One region of the Lentzea sp. NPDC051208 genome, then DNA from elsewhere that is predicted to be linked to it. Evidence: riboswitches for the same ligand, from Rfam matches in the RefSeq annotation. Region 1 holds a riboswitch; each other region holds the start of a gene.
The links. Region 1 has a riboswitch for glycine ahead of gcvH (glycine cleavage system protein GcvH). Riboswitches for the same ligand answer to the same signal wherever they lie in the genome.
Positions count from the first base shown of each region.

Region 1 (4,838 bases):
GACCGGTGCGATCTCGGCGCGTTCGAAGGTCACCCCGGCGAAGGCCGCGGCGGTCTTCGGCGTCGCCCTGGGCGCGAAAGGCGAGCAGGTCGACGTGGTCGGGTTCGCGAACGGCACGTTCCGGCACGACGTCAAGCGGGGCGCTTCGGTCATCCGCGAGGTCGACCGGTTCCTCAAGCGGATCGGCGAGGTCGGGCACGGCACCGACATCGCCGGATCGCTGAAGCGCTCCTACCGGGGCCACGACCGCGTGTTCATCATCTCGGACATGCAGACGATGTCCGGGTACCACGGGCAGGGCGTCTCGGACGTCGTGCCGGCGCACGTGCCGATCTACGGGTTCAACCTCGGTGGTTACCAGAACGCCGCGTACGCCACCGGCAAGGCGAACCGCCACGAGTTCGGCGGCCTGACGGACGCGACTTTCAAGGTGATCCCCTTGCTCGAAGCAGGTCAGAACGCCACCTGGCCGTTCTGAGGCGTGAGAGCTCTCCTGACGCGGAGAGCTCTCACACTTACTTTCCGTTAGCGCGCTGACCAGGTATGATGCCGCTATGGACTACAACGTGTTCGCGAAAGCGTGCCCGTCGCGTCCCACGCTGGAGCACATCACCGGCAGGTGGGGCAGCCTGACGCTGACCGCGCTCGCCGACGGGCAGCTGCGCTTCAACGAGCTGCGCCGCCGCGTCGACGGGGTCAGCGAGAAGATGCTGTCCCAGACGTTGCAGGCGCTGGAGCGCGACGGGCTCGTGCTCCGGGAAGCCCAGAACACGAACCCGCCCCGCGTCGACTACAGCCTCACGCCGCTGGGCCGCGACACGGCCGAGCGGTTGCTGTCGTTGATCGAGCTGCTCGAAGGCCGCATGCCCGAGGTGCTGGCCGCGCAGGCCGCGTACGACGCCCGCTGAGACGTGAAGGGCTCGAGGCTCACGGAGATCAGCACTCGATGACGTTCACGGCGAGTCCGCCGCGAGCTGTCTCCTTGTACTTCACCGACATGTCCTTGCCGGTGTCCCGCATGGTCTTGATCACCTTGTCGAGCGACACGAAGTGCGAGCCGTCGCCCCGCAAAGCCATGCGCACGGCCGTGATGGCCTTGATGGACGCGACTGCGTTGCGTTCGATGCACGGGATCTGCACGAGCCCGCCGATCGGGTCGCACGTCAGGCCGAGGTTGTGCTCCATGGCGATCTCGGCGGCGTTCTCGACCTGTTCGGGGGTGCCGCCGAGCACCTCGGCTAGGCCGCCGGCGGCCATCGAGCAGGCCGAGCCGACCTCTCCCTGGCAGCCGACCTCGGCGCCGGAGATCGACGCGTTCTCCTTGAACAGCACGCCGATCGCGCCGGCGGTGAGCAGGAACCTGACCACGCCGTCGTCGGACGCTCCCGGCACGAACCTCGTGTAGTAGTGCAGGACCGCCGGGACGATGCCGGCCGCGCCGTTGGTCGGTGCGGTGACGACACGGCCGCCTGCCGCGTTCTCCTCGTTGACCGCGAGGGCGAAGAGCGTCACCCAGTCCATGACCCGCAGCGGGTCGGTGACGAAGTGTTCGCCCTCCAGGCGTTTGCGCATCTCGGCGGCGCGGCGGCGGACCTTCAGGCCGCCGGGCAGGATGCCGTGCTCGTTGCAGCCGCGTTCGACGCACTCCTGCATGACGTGCCAGATGTGCAGAAGCCCTTGGCGGATCTCGGCTTCCGTGCGCCACGACTGCTCGTTGGCCATCATGATCTCGCTGATCGACAGGCCGGTCTCGCGGCAGCGCGCGAGGAGCTGGTCGCCGGTCAGGAACGGGTGCGGCAACGGCGTGGAGTCCGGCTTGATCCGGTCGGTGCCGGATGCGTTCTCGTCGACGACGAAACCGCCGCCGATCGAGTAGTAGACGGCGTGCTCCACCGACTTGCCGTCCGCGAACGCCTCGAAGCTCATCCCGTTGGGGTGCAACGGGAGTGACTTGCGGCGGTGCATGACGAGGTCGCGGTCGTGCGCGAAGGCGATCTCGTGCGTGCCGCCGAGCTTCAGCCGTCCGGTGGAGATGATCTCCTCGACGCGGGCGGCCGCGGCGGTGGGATCGACTTCTTCGGGGAGGTTGCCTTCGAGGCCGAGGAACACGGCCTTGGGGCTGCCGTGGCCGTGGCCGGTCGCGCCGAGCGAGCCGAACAGCTCTACGTGCACGCGGTCCACTTCGGACGCACGCGCGCCGAGCTTCTCGACGAACATCGCGGCCGCGCGCATCGGTCCGACCGTGTGGGAGCTGGACGGTCCGATGCCGACGGAGAAAAGGTCGAAAACGCTGATCGCCACTGATCAGTCCTTCGTGGTGGTGGGGCGGTCAGTCAGATTTGGTGAGTTCGGCGTACTTCGCCGCCGTGAGCAGGTTCTCGGCCGAGTCGACGCGAACCTTGAACAGCCAGCCGGCGCCGTACGGGTCGCTGTTCACGAGGGCCGGGTCGTCCACGACGGCGCTGTTGACCTCGATCACCTCACCGGTGACGGGCGAGAACAGGTCGCTCACGGACTTGGTGGACTCCAGCTCGCCGCAGACCTCGTTGGTGACGACCTTGGCACCGACCTCGGGCAGCTGGATGAAGACGATGTCGCCGAGCGCGTCGGCCGCGTACTCGGTGATTCCGCAGGTCAGCGGGTCCTGGGTGCCCGGCGTCCAGTCGACCCACTCGTGCTCGACGGTGTAGAGCAGGTTCTCGGGGAACTCCACGGCGCGACTCCTCTGGCTGTGACGGGTCAGGAAACTTGCGCCCCCTCCGCCGTGCAGAGTTGCCTACCCCGGGTGGTCTTGCTGCCTGAGAGTGTGCGGGAGCTTGCCCCTTCGGCGCCTCGACCAGTTCGTCGAGGTCTCTCCCACGCGGGTTCTGGCGCTGGCGCGCCGCGGCCGGTGTTCAGTTGTCCGGGGCGAACGCTATGTGCGCCCCCCGCCGAGTGTCAACGCGGGCCGGTCGAGCGGAACGCGAACCGGGCTCAGGTCGCTTTGTCCCAGATGAACAACCATCGGGGTACCAGATAGTGCGACCAGCACAGTGACATGACCTTGTGCCTGCCTCACATTGTGAGATGTCGGCCACCGAACGGAGGAGTCATCGTGCGGATCGCAGTTCCTCGCGAGATCAAGAACCACGAGTACCGCGTCGCTCTCACCCCTGCCGGTGCGCACGAGCTGACCAGCCGCGGGCACGACGTCTACGTCGAGCAGGGCGCCGGTCTCGGGTCCGCGATCACCGACGAGGAGTACCTCGCCGCGGGTGCCAAGGTCCTCGCGACCGCCGACGACGTCTGGGCCGAGGGCGACCTGGTCCTCAAGGTCAAGGAGCCGATCGCCGAGGAGTACCCCCGTCTCCGCGCCGGCCAGACCCTCTTCACGTACCTGCACCTCGCCGCCGACAAGCCGCTGACCGAGGCGCTGCTCGCGTCCGGCACCACGGCCATCGCCTACGAGACCGTGCAGCTGCCGAACCGCGCGCTGCCGCTGCTCGCCCCGATGTCCGAGGTCGCGGGCCGGCTGGCCCCGCAGGTCGGCGCGTTCGCGCTGATGAAGCCCTCCGGCGGCCGCGGCGTGCTGCCCGGCGGCGTCCCCGGTGTCGCCCCGGCCCGCGTGGTCGTCATCGGCGGCGGTGTGGCGGGCGTCAACGCCGCGACCATCGCCGTCGGCATGGGCGCCGACGTGCAGATCCTGGACACCAACGTCGACCGCCTGCGCCAGGTCGACGCCCAGTTCCAGGGCCGTCTGCGCACGCTCGCCTCGAACTCGTTCGCGATCGAGCAGGCCGTCCGCGAGGCCGACCTGGTCATCGGTGCCGTGCTCGTCCCCGGTGCCGCGGCTCCGAAGCTCGTCTCGAACGCGCTGGTCGCCGAGATGAAGCCGGGTTCGGTGCTCGTCGACATCGCCATCGACCAGGGCGGTTGCTTCGAGGACTCCCGCGCCACCACGCACGCCGAGCCGACCTACGAGGTCCACAACTCGGTCTTCTACTGCGTCGCGAACATGCCGGGCGCCGTCCCGCGCACCTCGACCTACGCGCTGACCAACGTGACGCTGCCGTACGCCGTCGCGCTGGCCGACAAGGGCTGGGAGAAGGCGCTCAAGGACGACCGTTCGCTCGCCCTGGGCCTGAACGTCCACGCCGGTCTGCTGACCAACGGCCCGGTGGCCGAGGCGACCGGCCTCGTGCACACGCCGCTGGACACCGTCGTCTGAAAGCCAACTGGATGATTGAGGCCCCCGCACGCGTGAATCGCTGCGGGGGTTTCGCCCATCTGGCGCCGATGCTCACGGCCGCAGCGCCTCCAGCTTCGCCTTGACGCCCTCGATCACGCAGTCCAGCCCGAACTCGAACTGGCGCTCGAGCGACCACAACTCGCTCTCGTCCAGCATCGCGACGTACCTGGGGTGCTTGTCCCGGTAGAGGTCGGCGATCTTGTCCATGTCCGGCGGCGGCGAGTCCATCCCGCCGCGGCCGATGAAGTTGACCTCGGCGATCGCGTACCCGTTGACGAAGCTGCCCACCGTGGAGATCGACTGGGCGGCGGCCACGGTCGACAGTCCGGCGCGCATCATCGGCCCGAACATGGCGTCCGCGTACGCCACGGCGTTCGGGCCGATGGTGTTGAACTCCCCGATGCCGCGAATCCACCACGGGTGCTTGAGCGCGAGCTGACGCAACTCGCGCATCATCCCGCGCACCGCGGTCTCCCAGTCGGTCTCGGTGTCGGGGAGGGTGAACTCGCCGTAGACCTCGTCGAGGCACAGCTCGATCAGCGCGTCCTTCGTCGGCACGTGCCAGTACAGCGACATCGGCGCCGCGCCCAGTTCGGCCGCGAGCTTGCGC
Region 1 is NZ_JBFBAW010000007.1:47,828-52,665, forward strand. It holds gene AB0M48_RS18060 (TROVE domain-containing protein) at 1-478, shown strand, start outside; gene AB0M48_RS18065 (helix-turn-helix domain-containing protein) at 555-908, shown strand; gene AB0M48_RS18070 (L-serine ammonia-lyase) at 937-2,301, opposite strand; gene gcvH (glycine cleavage system protein GcvH) at 2,330-2,713, opposite strand; glycine riboswitch at 2,777-2,869, opposite strand; gene ald (alanine dehydrogenase) at 3,095-4,207, shown strand; gene AB0M48_RS18085 (TetR/AcrR family transcriptional regulator C-terminal domain-containing protein) at 4,280-4,838, opposite strand, start outside.

Region 2 (4,838 bases), on a different contig from region 1:
GGCGGCGTTGCTGACGACGTTCCTGCACGGGATGCGGTCCGCGGGCATGTGGACGGGCGGGCGCGGCGAGAACATGCTCGACGGTGGAGTGCCGTTCTACGACGTGTACGAGGCCGCGGACGGGAAGTACGTGGCGATCGGCGCGCTGGAGGAGAAGTTCTACGCGGACCTCGTGCGCGTGCTGGGCCTGGAGGACGCACCCTCGCGCAACGATCCGGCGAACTGGCCCGAGCTGAGGGAGCGCATCGCGGCGGCGGTGAAGACCCGGCCGCGGGACGAATGGGCTGACCTCGCGCGGGACACGGACGCCTGCCTGGCGCCGGTGCTGACCCCCGCCGAGGCGGCACGGCACCCGTACAACGAGGCGCGCTCCACTTTCGTGGACGTGTCCGGTGCGCCGCACCCCGCGCCGGCGCCTCGCTTCGACCGCACTCCGGCCGCCGTTCCAACGGCTCCGGTTTCCGCCGGGGTGAACACCGGGGAAGTGCTTGCCGACATGGGTGTGGCGGACGAACGCATTATGGAACTGCGGCGGTCTGGAGTAATTGGATGAATGTTCGGGTGTGCATTAATAACGCCACGAGCGCGTGACGGTGCGTGATGGGGGACGTTCGGCATCCGGGTGAGGGCCGGTGCAACAGTCTCTCTTCCAAGCTGTGGGATGCGAGGGGCTCCGTGTTCACCTCGTGCCCAGGACATCGGCGCTGCTGACGCCTGTCTTTAGCCGCCATTCGGGTGACGTTGGCCGTCGTGCAGACGTGCGTCGCCGGTGGATCCTGTGACGAGTTTGGCGTGGTCGTTGTTCATCGCAAGGGTGAATGAGGGACCATGGCGGGTGACACGGGCGGTCCGCCGCTCGACCGGTGAACCACATGGACGGAGAGGTACCTGTGAACCTCAAGAAGGTGCTAGTGCTGGCGGGCGTCGCGCTGGTGCTGTTCCTCCTGATCACCCAGCCCGAGCAGTCCGCCTCGGCGGTGCAGCAGGTACTCGGCTGGCTGCGTCAGGGCGCGGAGTCGATCATCACCTTCGTCAGGAGCCTCTTCGGCACGGCCACCCCGATCAGCTAGTGACAGCGGGTGATCCTCGGCTGTCTGCGTTGAGCCGGACGGGTGGAATGAGGCCAATCACGCACTGGTAACGGGTGTTCTGGGGATTCAGGGTCTGGCGATTGTCAGACCTACCGAATACCTTCCGCTGCAATGGCCGATCCCCGACCGACGAGGAGGCACATATGGTCGAGGACTCCGGGGTCCACGAGCTGTTGCAGCAGTGGGCGGCTGAACGGTCTGATGACGCAGAGATGCAGGAGGTGAACCGGATCAAGAACGCATGGCTCGCGGAGGCTCCCCCCTCGGCGCCAGGCATCCCCGTGCAGCGGGGAGGCAGGAGCGGGTCGCGTGGCTTGGTCAAGGTCGACTCGGCGGATCCGGCCTACGTGGCCGCGATGCGCAAGCGGGCGCCGGAGGCACCCGAGGCACTGCTCGCCGCCGCGGCGAGCTACTGGCAGCTGGTGGGCGACGTCGCCGAGGCCGAGCAGTGGTGGGACGCGGGCATCAGCCCGTTGGACCAGCGCGCGCTCGACTACCGCGCGGCCGGCCTGTCTCCTGCCGACCTCGGTCGGCGCCTGGGACCGATGACGGTTCTCCAGCACCTCCGCCGCGGTTCTGCCGCAGCCTGGTGCGTCGCACGTCTGCAGAGGCAGCGCCGGGACGGCGTGGCATAGGGCTCCACAAGCGGGAGCCGCATGCTCGCGGAACGCGCTCGCCGAGCTTGTTCCGCGTGTCTTGTGGGGGCCGAGCCCCCACGCCCCAGCCGGGGGGCAAGCCCCCCGGACCCCCAACGGGTCGGCCTCCGCCCAGGAGGCCCCACCCAATCTCCAACTTGTAGTGTGGAGGTCGTGCGCGGCCTCCTTACTCCCCAGCGTGTGCTGATCGCGTTCGCCTGTCTGGCGGCGCTGGTCGCCTGTTGCGGGCTCGCGTGGTGGCAGTGGCAGCGCTTCGAGTCCGCCAGCGGCACGTTCCAGAACCTCGGTTACGTGCTCCAGTGGCCGCTCTTCGGCCTCTTCCCCCTCTTCATGGTGTGGCGTTTCCGCCGTTTGGCGCGCCAGAACCGTGACGCGGATCTCGCACCGGAGCCGGTTGCGCCCGCTCCCGCACCGGTGGCTACCGTTGACGCCGTCAAACCCGCGCCTGTCGAGCACTTCGACGACGAAGAAGACGCGGAGCTCGCGGCCTACAACCGCATGCTCGCGGACCTCAACGCGCGGGACGGTCGTTGAGCGAAGGCGGGCAGATGAAGGGTGCGTTGACCCGGTTCAGGGTCATGGCTTACGTGGTCGGAGTCTTCCTGTTGCTCCTGGTCGTGGCCATGGTGCTCAAGTACGCCGCGGACATGGACGGCGCGATGAAGGTCGTCGGCCCGATCCACGGCTTCCTCTACGCCATCTACCTGGTGATTTCGGTCGACCTGGCGCTGAAGCTGCGCTGGTCGATCAAGGGCACCGCGCTGGTGCTGCTCGCCGGCACGATCCCGTTCCTGTCCTTCTGGGCGGAGCGCAAGGTGGTCGAGAAGACTGCTCAGGGCGTCCCGCTGTGACGTTTGGCCTGCTAGCGTCTGGGGCTGACAACTGAACACGGCCGTCGATGTCGCGCGGAAGAGACCCCTCGAGATTTTGATCACCTCGGGCGGGCGCCGAAGGAGCAATCCCTCCCCGGAATCTCTCAGGCACAGGTACCGCGCGACGAAGGCAACTCTGGAAAGCAGGCTCATCAGCAGCCTCGCCCACGGTGCAAGCCGCGCTCCGCGCGGTGAAGCTCTCAGGCTCATGACAGAGGGGGAGGCTCGCTCTAGTGAGGAGTCTCCGATGGACCGTGTCATTCTTCTGATGCCTCAGCCGGCCGCGTCCGGCTCTTCGGCGCACCCTGGAGGACCGTTCTGATGTCCCGCCTCACGCCTCTGAACGCCGAGCACGAGCAGCTCGGCGCGATGTTCACCGACTTCGCGGGCTGGCGGATGCCGCTGCGCTACTCGTCCGAGCTGGCGGAGCACCACGCGGTGCGCACGACCGCGGGCCTGTTCGACCTCACGCACATGGGTGAGATCGTCCTGACCGGACCGCAGGCCGGTGAGGCCCTCGACTACGCGCTGGTCGGCCACATCTCGGCACTCGCCGTCGGCAAGGCGCGCTACACGATGATCACCCAGGCCGACGGCGGCGTGATCGACGACCTGATCGTGTACCGCCTGGGCGACGAGGAGTTCATGGTCGTCGCGAACGCCTCGAACGCTCTGGTCGTCGCCGAGGCCCTGGTCGAGCGCGCCGCCGGGTTCGACACCGTCGTCACGGACGCCTCGACGGACTACGCGCTGATCGCGATCCAGGGCCCGAAGTCGGTCGAGATCCTCTCCGGCCTGACCGAGACCGACCTGTCGGCGGTCAAGTACTACGCCTCGTACCCGTCCACCGTGGCCGGTGTCGACGCGCTGCTCGCCCGCACCGGGTACACCGGCGAGGAGGGCTTCGAGCTCTTCGTCGCGCCCGCCGACGCGCCCGCGGTCTGGGCCGCGTTGCTGTCCGCGGGCGAGGCGCACGAGCTCAAGCCGTGCGGTCTCGGCTGCCGCGACACGTTGCGTCTCGAAGCCGGGATGCCGTTGTACGGCAACGAACTCACGACGTCGCTGACGCCGTACAACGCGAACCTGGGCCGCGTGGTGAAGCTCGACAAGCCCGGCGACTTCGTGGGCCGCGAGGCGCTGACCAAGGTCGCCGAGTCTGGGGTGGACTCGGTCCTCGTCGGACTGAAGACGCCCGAGCGCCGCGCCCCGCGCCACGGCTACGCGGTGCTCGACGGCGACGAGGTCGTGGGCGAGGTGACGTCGGGCGCGCTGTCCCCGACCCTCGGCTACTCCGTCGCCATGGCCTACGTGTCGAAGGACAGTGCCGAGCCCGGCACCTCACTGCTGGTGGACGTCCGCGGCAAGAAGCAGCCGGTCGAGGTCGTCGCACTTCCGTTCTACAAGCGCGCCAAGTAGGGAGATCCTCCAGATGTCCGACCAGTTCAACGCCTCCCTCGCGGAGTACGACCCCGAGGTGGCCGAGGCCGTTGCGGCCGAGCTGGCACGCCAGCAGGGCACGCTCGAGATGATCGCCTCGGAGAACTTCACGCCCGTCTCGGTGCTGCAGGCCCAGGGCTCCGTCCTGACCAACAAGTACGCGGAGGGCTACCCCGGCCGCCGCTACTACGGCGGCTGCGAGCACGTGGACGTCGTCGAGCGCCTCGCCATCGAGCGCATCAAGTCGCTCTTCGGCGCCGGTTTCGCGAACGTCCAGCCGCACTCGGGCGCGCAGGCCAACGCGGCCGCGATGTTCGCTCTGCTCCAGCCCGGCGACACGATCCTGGGCCTGGACCTCGCGCACGGCGGCCACCTGACGCACGGCATGCGCATCAACTTCTCCGGCAAGCTCTACAACGTCGTGCCGTACCACGTCGCGGACTCCGACGGTCGCGTCGACATGGCCGAGGTCGAGCGCCTGGCGCAGGAGCACCGGCCGAAGCTGATCGTCGCCGGCTGGTCCGCCTACCCGCGCCAGCTGGACTTCGCCGAGTTCCGCCGCATCGCGGACTCGGTCGAGGCGTACCTGATGGTCGACATGGCGCACTTCGCCGGCCTCGTCGCCGCCGACCTGCACCCGTCGCCCGTGCCGCACGCGCACGTCACGACGACCACGACGCACAAGACCCTCGGCGGTCCCCGTGGCGGCGTGATCCTGTCGAACGACGCCGACATCGCCAAGAAGATCAACTCGGCGGTGTTCCCCGGCCAGCAGGGCGGCC
Region 2 is NZ_JBFBAW010000011.1:113,098-117,935, forward strand. It holds gene AB0M48_RS26285 (CaiB/BaiF CoA-transferase family protein) at 1-553, shown strand, start outside; gene AB0M48_RS26290 (hypothetical protein) at 873-1,070, shown strand; gene AB0M48_RS26295 (transcriptional regulator) at 1,235-1,726, shown strand; gene AB0M48_RS26300 (hypothetical protein) at 1,928-2,281, shown strand; gene AB0M48_RS26305 (DUF3817 domain-containing protein) at 2,296-2,598, shown strand; glycine riboswitch at 2,644-2,749, shown strand; glycine riboswitch at 2,750-2,844, shown strand; gene gcvT (glycine cleavage system aminomethyltransferase GcvT) at 2,941-4,035, shown strand; gene glyA (serine hydroxymethyltransferase) at 4,049-4,838, shown strand, end outside.
Region 2: another riboswitch for glycine. It lies ahead of gcvT (glycine cleavage system aminomethyltransferase GcvT); the one in region 1 lies ahead of gcvH (glycine cleavage system protein GcvH).

Region 3 (4,838 bases), on a different contig from region 1:
GGGGGATGCTCGGGTGTGAAACCGGGTCGTCCCCGAACGGATTAGAGGGAGGCGAGGCCCGATGAGCGAAATGCGTGTCGTCGGCGTGCGGGTGGAGCTGCCCCAGAACCAGCCGATCCTTCTTCTGCGCGAAACCGAGGGCGAGCGGTACCTGCCCATCTGGATCGGCAGCGTCGAGGCCACGGCGATCGCGCTGGAGCAGCAGGGCGTTCGTCCTGCTCGACCGCTCACCCACGACCTCCTCAAGGACGTCATCGGGGCGCTGGGGCGCAACCTCGAACAGGTCCGGATCACCGACCTGCAGGAGGGCACGTTCTTCGCGGAGCTCGTGTTCGACGGCGACGTGCGGGTCTCCGCGCGGCCCTCGGACTCGGTGGCGCTCGCGTTGCGCGTCGGTGTGCCGATCCACGCCGAGGAGTCCGTGCTGGCCGAGGCGGGCCTGATCATCCCGGACGAGCAGGAGGACGAGGTGGAGAAGTTCCGCGAGTTCCTCGACTCCGTCTCCCCCGAGGACTTCCGCGGCGCGGACACGTAGACACGGCAGGGGTGCGGACGCCTGAAGTTTTCCGGGTGTCGCACTCCGTCTCGTGCGGGCGTGAGGGCAGTTCGTTTGGACGTCCCTCGATTGGACTACTTACGGTCGTTTCGATCGCTAAACGATCACTAAACGTCACCTGAACGTGCTAGTTCGGGTGAGGGTATGACTCTCTACCTAAGGTTGAGAGTCGCAACTCCCCGCGCGTCGCGTTGACCTGCCATCGGACCGGTCTTACCGTCGAACTCGAGTGGACGTCGCTGCTTCGCGGAAGTGGACGCGGCGGCTTGACGGTCATGAGTTTCGTGGCCGTTCCGAGGGGAGGCAGGCGTGGTCGAGGAAGCGCCCTTGCGGGCCGAATCCGGGCTGCAGGGTGAACTGTTCCCGGACTCCTCGCTGCCGGACGAGCTCGTCGGTTACCGAGGACCCGCGGCATGTCAGATCGCGGGCATCACGTACCGGCAGCTCGACTACTGGGCAAGGACCGGTCTGGTCGCGCCGACGATAAGGATGGCGCACGGCTCCGGCAGCCAGCGGTTGTACTCCTTCAAGGACATCCTGGTGCTCAAGGTCGTGAAGCGACTGCTCGACACCGGTGTCTCCCTGCAGAACATCAGGGTCGCGGTCGACCACCTGCGCCGCCGCGGCGTGCAGGACCTGGCCAAGATCACGCTCTTCTCCGACGGCACCACCGTCTACGAGTGCACCTCGCCCGAAGAGGTCGTCGACCTGCTGCAAGGTGGCCAGGGCGTGTTCGGCATCGCGGTCAGCGGGGCGATGCGGGAGATCTCCGGCACGATCCACGAGTTCCCGTCCGAACGTGCGGACGGCGTCGAGATCGCCCCGATGACCGAGGACGAGCTGACCCGCCGGCGGCGTGAGCGCGCCACCGGCTGACCGGCCTGCTGATCGTGGCCGACTGGCACTGGTGGGTGGCCGGTCGGCAGAAGCGCCCGGATCCAGTTCGCCCCTAGCGTTTCCGGCATGACGATCACCCCTTCCTACCAGGTCGTGAAGGTGCTGGAAGCGGCGGCGCGGCGCGCGGTCCGGCTGGAGTTCGGCTTCCTCGGCACCGAGAACCTGCTGATCTCGCTGATCGACACCATCGGACCCGGCCGCAAGCTCGGCGCGAAGTCGCTGCGGGCCCAGGCGATGGCGCGAGGGCCCGAGCACTGGGCGGACGACGACGGCGGCGGCGTTCCCGAGGCTCATCCGGACGTCACGGCGTTGATGAACATCGCCTGCGACCGCCTCGTCCTGGAGACCGTGCTGCCCGTCAGCCGTGCGCTGGAGGAGTGTCTGCTCGCGGCGGTCGCCCGGGCCGGCGGCGGCGTGCTGACCACGACCCACCTCTCACTCGCGTTGCTGGAGCAGGGTTCCGGACGTGCCGCCGACCTGTTCGTGCTGCGCGGCGTGGACGTCGAGGCGACGGCCGCCGCGGTGCGCGCCGATGCCGCGCGGCGCTACGCGGAGATCGAGGAAGCGCCCGCCGTGCGGTTGCTGCGCAAGGCGGGAGCGTTGGAAGGGGACTCCGGCGGCGGGTACGTGCGCTGGCTGATGCGCTGGGTCGCGCGAGGCCAGGGGCTGGGCGGGCCGGTGCTGACCGTCGTGCGCAACGAGGCCGGGCGGCTGGCCGTGGCCGCGAGGCGGGAAGTGTCCTCTCGCGATCTGGTGGAGGCGGTGGTGTCCGTCGACCGCCAGCTGGAGGTGGCGGGCAAAAAGCTGAAGCCGGAGTTCGAGTCGGGCGGGGCGGCGGCGTTGCGCGAGGCGGGGATCGACCTGGCCGCTTTGCCCGTCAGCGGCGGCGAAGTGGAGCGGGCGATGGAACGGGCGAAGCTCGTCGCGGCCCGTCGCGGCGACGCCGTCGTGGGCACCGCGCATCTGCTCGTGGCGTTGCGCGACGACCCCGCGGACCCGGTCGCCGGGGCGCTCGCCGGTCTTCGGACTGAGATGTAGGTCGCGTCCCTAGGGACTACCTGAGCTGCCTGCGGGTATTCTTCTCGGGTAGTCGCTGAACTCTGGCGGGAGAGACCGGGCCCCGAGCCCGGCGCCGAAGGAGCAAGTCCCTCCCCGGGAACCTCTCAGGCATCCAGGACCGCCGAGCGAGACGCCTCTGGAAAGTGGATCACCAGGTGTTTTCTGGCGATCCCGCCGACGGTGAAAGCCCATCCTGACCGGTGGGTGAACCTCTCAGGCGCCCCTCGGGGTACGGACAGAGCGGGGAGGGCACCAGGACACGTGTGCCCGCAGCCCCGGAGGCGTTTGATGACGCAGGACTCTGTTAAGACCGACCCCCAGCAGGGGGCCCACCCCCTCCGGATTCCGCTCGCCGCTCTCGAGCACGGCACCCCGTTCGCCGACCGGCACGTGGGTCCGCGCCCCGCCGAACTCGCGCGCATCCTCGACGTCATCGGCGTCGGTTCGCTCGAGGAGCTGGCGCAGCACGCGGTGCCTTCGTCCATTCACGAGCGCGACCTCGTGCTGGACCTGCCCGCCCCGGCCACCGAGACCGAGGCGCTGGCCGAGCTCCGTGAGCTCGCCTCGCAGAACCGCCCGATGACGCAGATGATCGGCCTCGGCTACTACGACACCGTGACGCCGGGCGTGATCCTGCGCAACGTGCTCGAGTCGCCTGCCTGGTACACCGCGTACACGCCGTACCAGCCGGAGATCTCGCAGGGCCGCCTCGAAGCGCTGCTGAACTTCCAGACCATGGTCGGCGACCTGACGGGCCTGCCGGTCGCGAACGCGTCCATGCTGGACGAGTCGACCGCCGCCGCCGAGGCGATGACGCTGGTGCGCCGCGCCGGCAAGTCCAAGTCGAACAAGTTCGTCATCGACGCCGACACGCTGCCGCAGACGCTGGCCGTCATCGAGACGCGCGCCGAGCCGCTGGGTATCGAGATCGTCGTCGCGGACCTGTCGCAGGGCATCGAGGGCCTCGGCCTGGGCGGCGACTTCTTCGGCGTGCTGCTGTCGTACCCCGGTGCGTCCGGTGTGGTGCGCGACCAGGCCGCGTTGATCGAGGAGATCCACGCCGCCGGCGCCCAGGCCGTCGTCGTCGCCGACCTGCTGGCGCTGACGCTGCTGCGCGCGCCCGGTGAGATCGGCGCGGACGTCGTCATCGGCACCACGCAGCGCTTCGGCGTGCCGATCGGCTTCGGCGGCCCGCACGCCGGTTACATGGCCGTCCGGTCCGGTCTGGAGCGTCAGCTGCCCGGCCGTCTCGTCGGTGTCTCCGTCGACGCCGACGGCTCGCTGGCCTACCGCCTGGCCCTGCAGACGCGCGAGCAGCACATCCGCCGCGAGAAGGCCACGTCGAACATCTGCACCGCGCAGGTGCTCCTGGCCGTGATCGCGTCCATGTACGCCGTCTACCACGGTCCCGAGGGCCTGCGTTCGATCGCGACCCGCGTGCACCGCCTGGCCACCGTGCTCGCCACGGGCCTGTGCGAGGCCGGGATCGACGTCGTGCACGGCGAGTTCTTCGACACCGTCCAGGTGCGCGTCGAGGGCCGGGCCGCCGCTGTCGTCGAGAAGGCGCGCGAGGCCGGCATCAACCTCCGCAAGGTCGACGACGACGTCGTGGCAATCGCTTGCGACGAGAAGACGACCCGCGCGCACATCGTCGCGGTGTGGGAGGCCTTCGGTGTCACCGGGTCCGATGTGGACGCCATCGACGCCGACACCGCCGACGGCATCCCGGCCGACCTGCGCCGCACCTCGGACTACCTGACCCACCCGGTCTTCCACGCGCACCGCTCCGAGACCGCGCTGCTGCGCTACCTGCGCGCGTTGTCCGACAAGGACGTCGCCCTGGACCGCAGCATGATCCCGCTCGGCTCCTGCACGATGAAGCTGAACGCCACCGCGGAGATGGAGTCCATCACGTGGCCGGAGTTCTCGACGCTGCACCCGTTCGCGCCGGTCGAGGACGCCCAGGGCCTGCTGAAGATCGTGTCGGACCTGGAGGCCTGGCTCGCCGAGGTCACCGGCTACGACGCGGTGTCGCTGCAGCCCAACGCCGGTTCACAGGGTGAGTTCGCGGGCCTGCTGGCAATCCGCGCCTACCACCGCGCGAACGGCAACGCCGCCCGCGACGTCTGCCTGATCCCGTCGTCCGCCCACGGCACCAACGCCGCGTCCGCCGTCATGGCCGGCATGCGCGTCGTCGTCGTGAAGTGCGACGACAAGGGCAACATCGACATGGGCCACCTGCGCACCACGGTCACCGAGCACGCCGACGACCTCGCCGCGATCATGATCACCTACCCGTCGACCCACGGCGTGTACGAGGACACCG
Region 3 is NZ_JBFBAW010000002.1:533,106-537,943, reverse strand. It holds gene AB0M48_RS06950 (bifunctional nuclease family protein) at 62-535, shown strand; gene AB0M48_RS06945 (MerR family transcriptional regulator) at 866-1,432, shown strand; gene AB0M48_RS06940 (Clp protease N-terminal domain-containing protein) at 1,520-2,491, shown strand; glycine riboswitch at 2,548-2,643, shown strand; glycine riboswitch at 2,647-2,753, shown strand; gene gcvP (aminomethyl-transferring glycine dehydrogenase) at 2,801-4,838, shown strand, end outside.
Region 3: another riboswitch for glycine. It lies ahead of gcvP (aminomethyl-transferring glycine dehydrogenase); the one in region 1 lies ahead of gcvH (glycine cleavage system protein GcvH).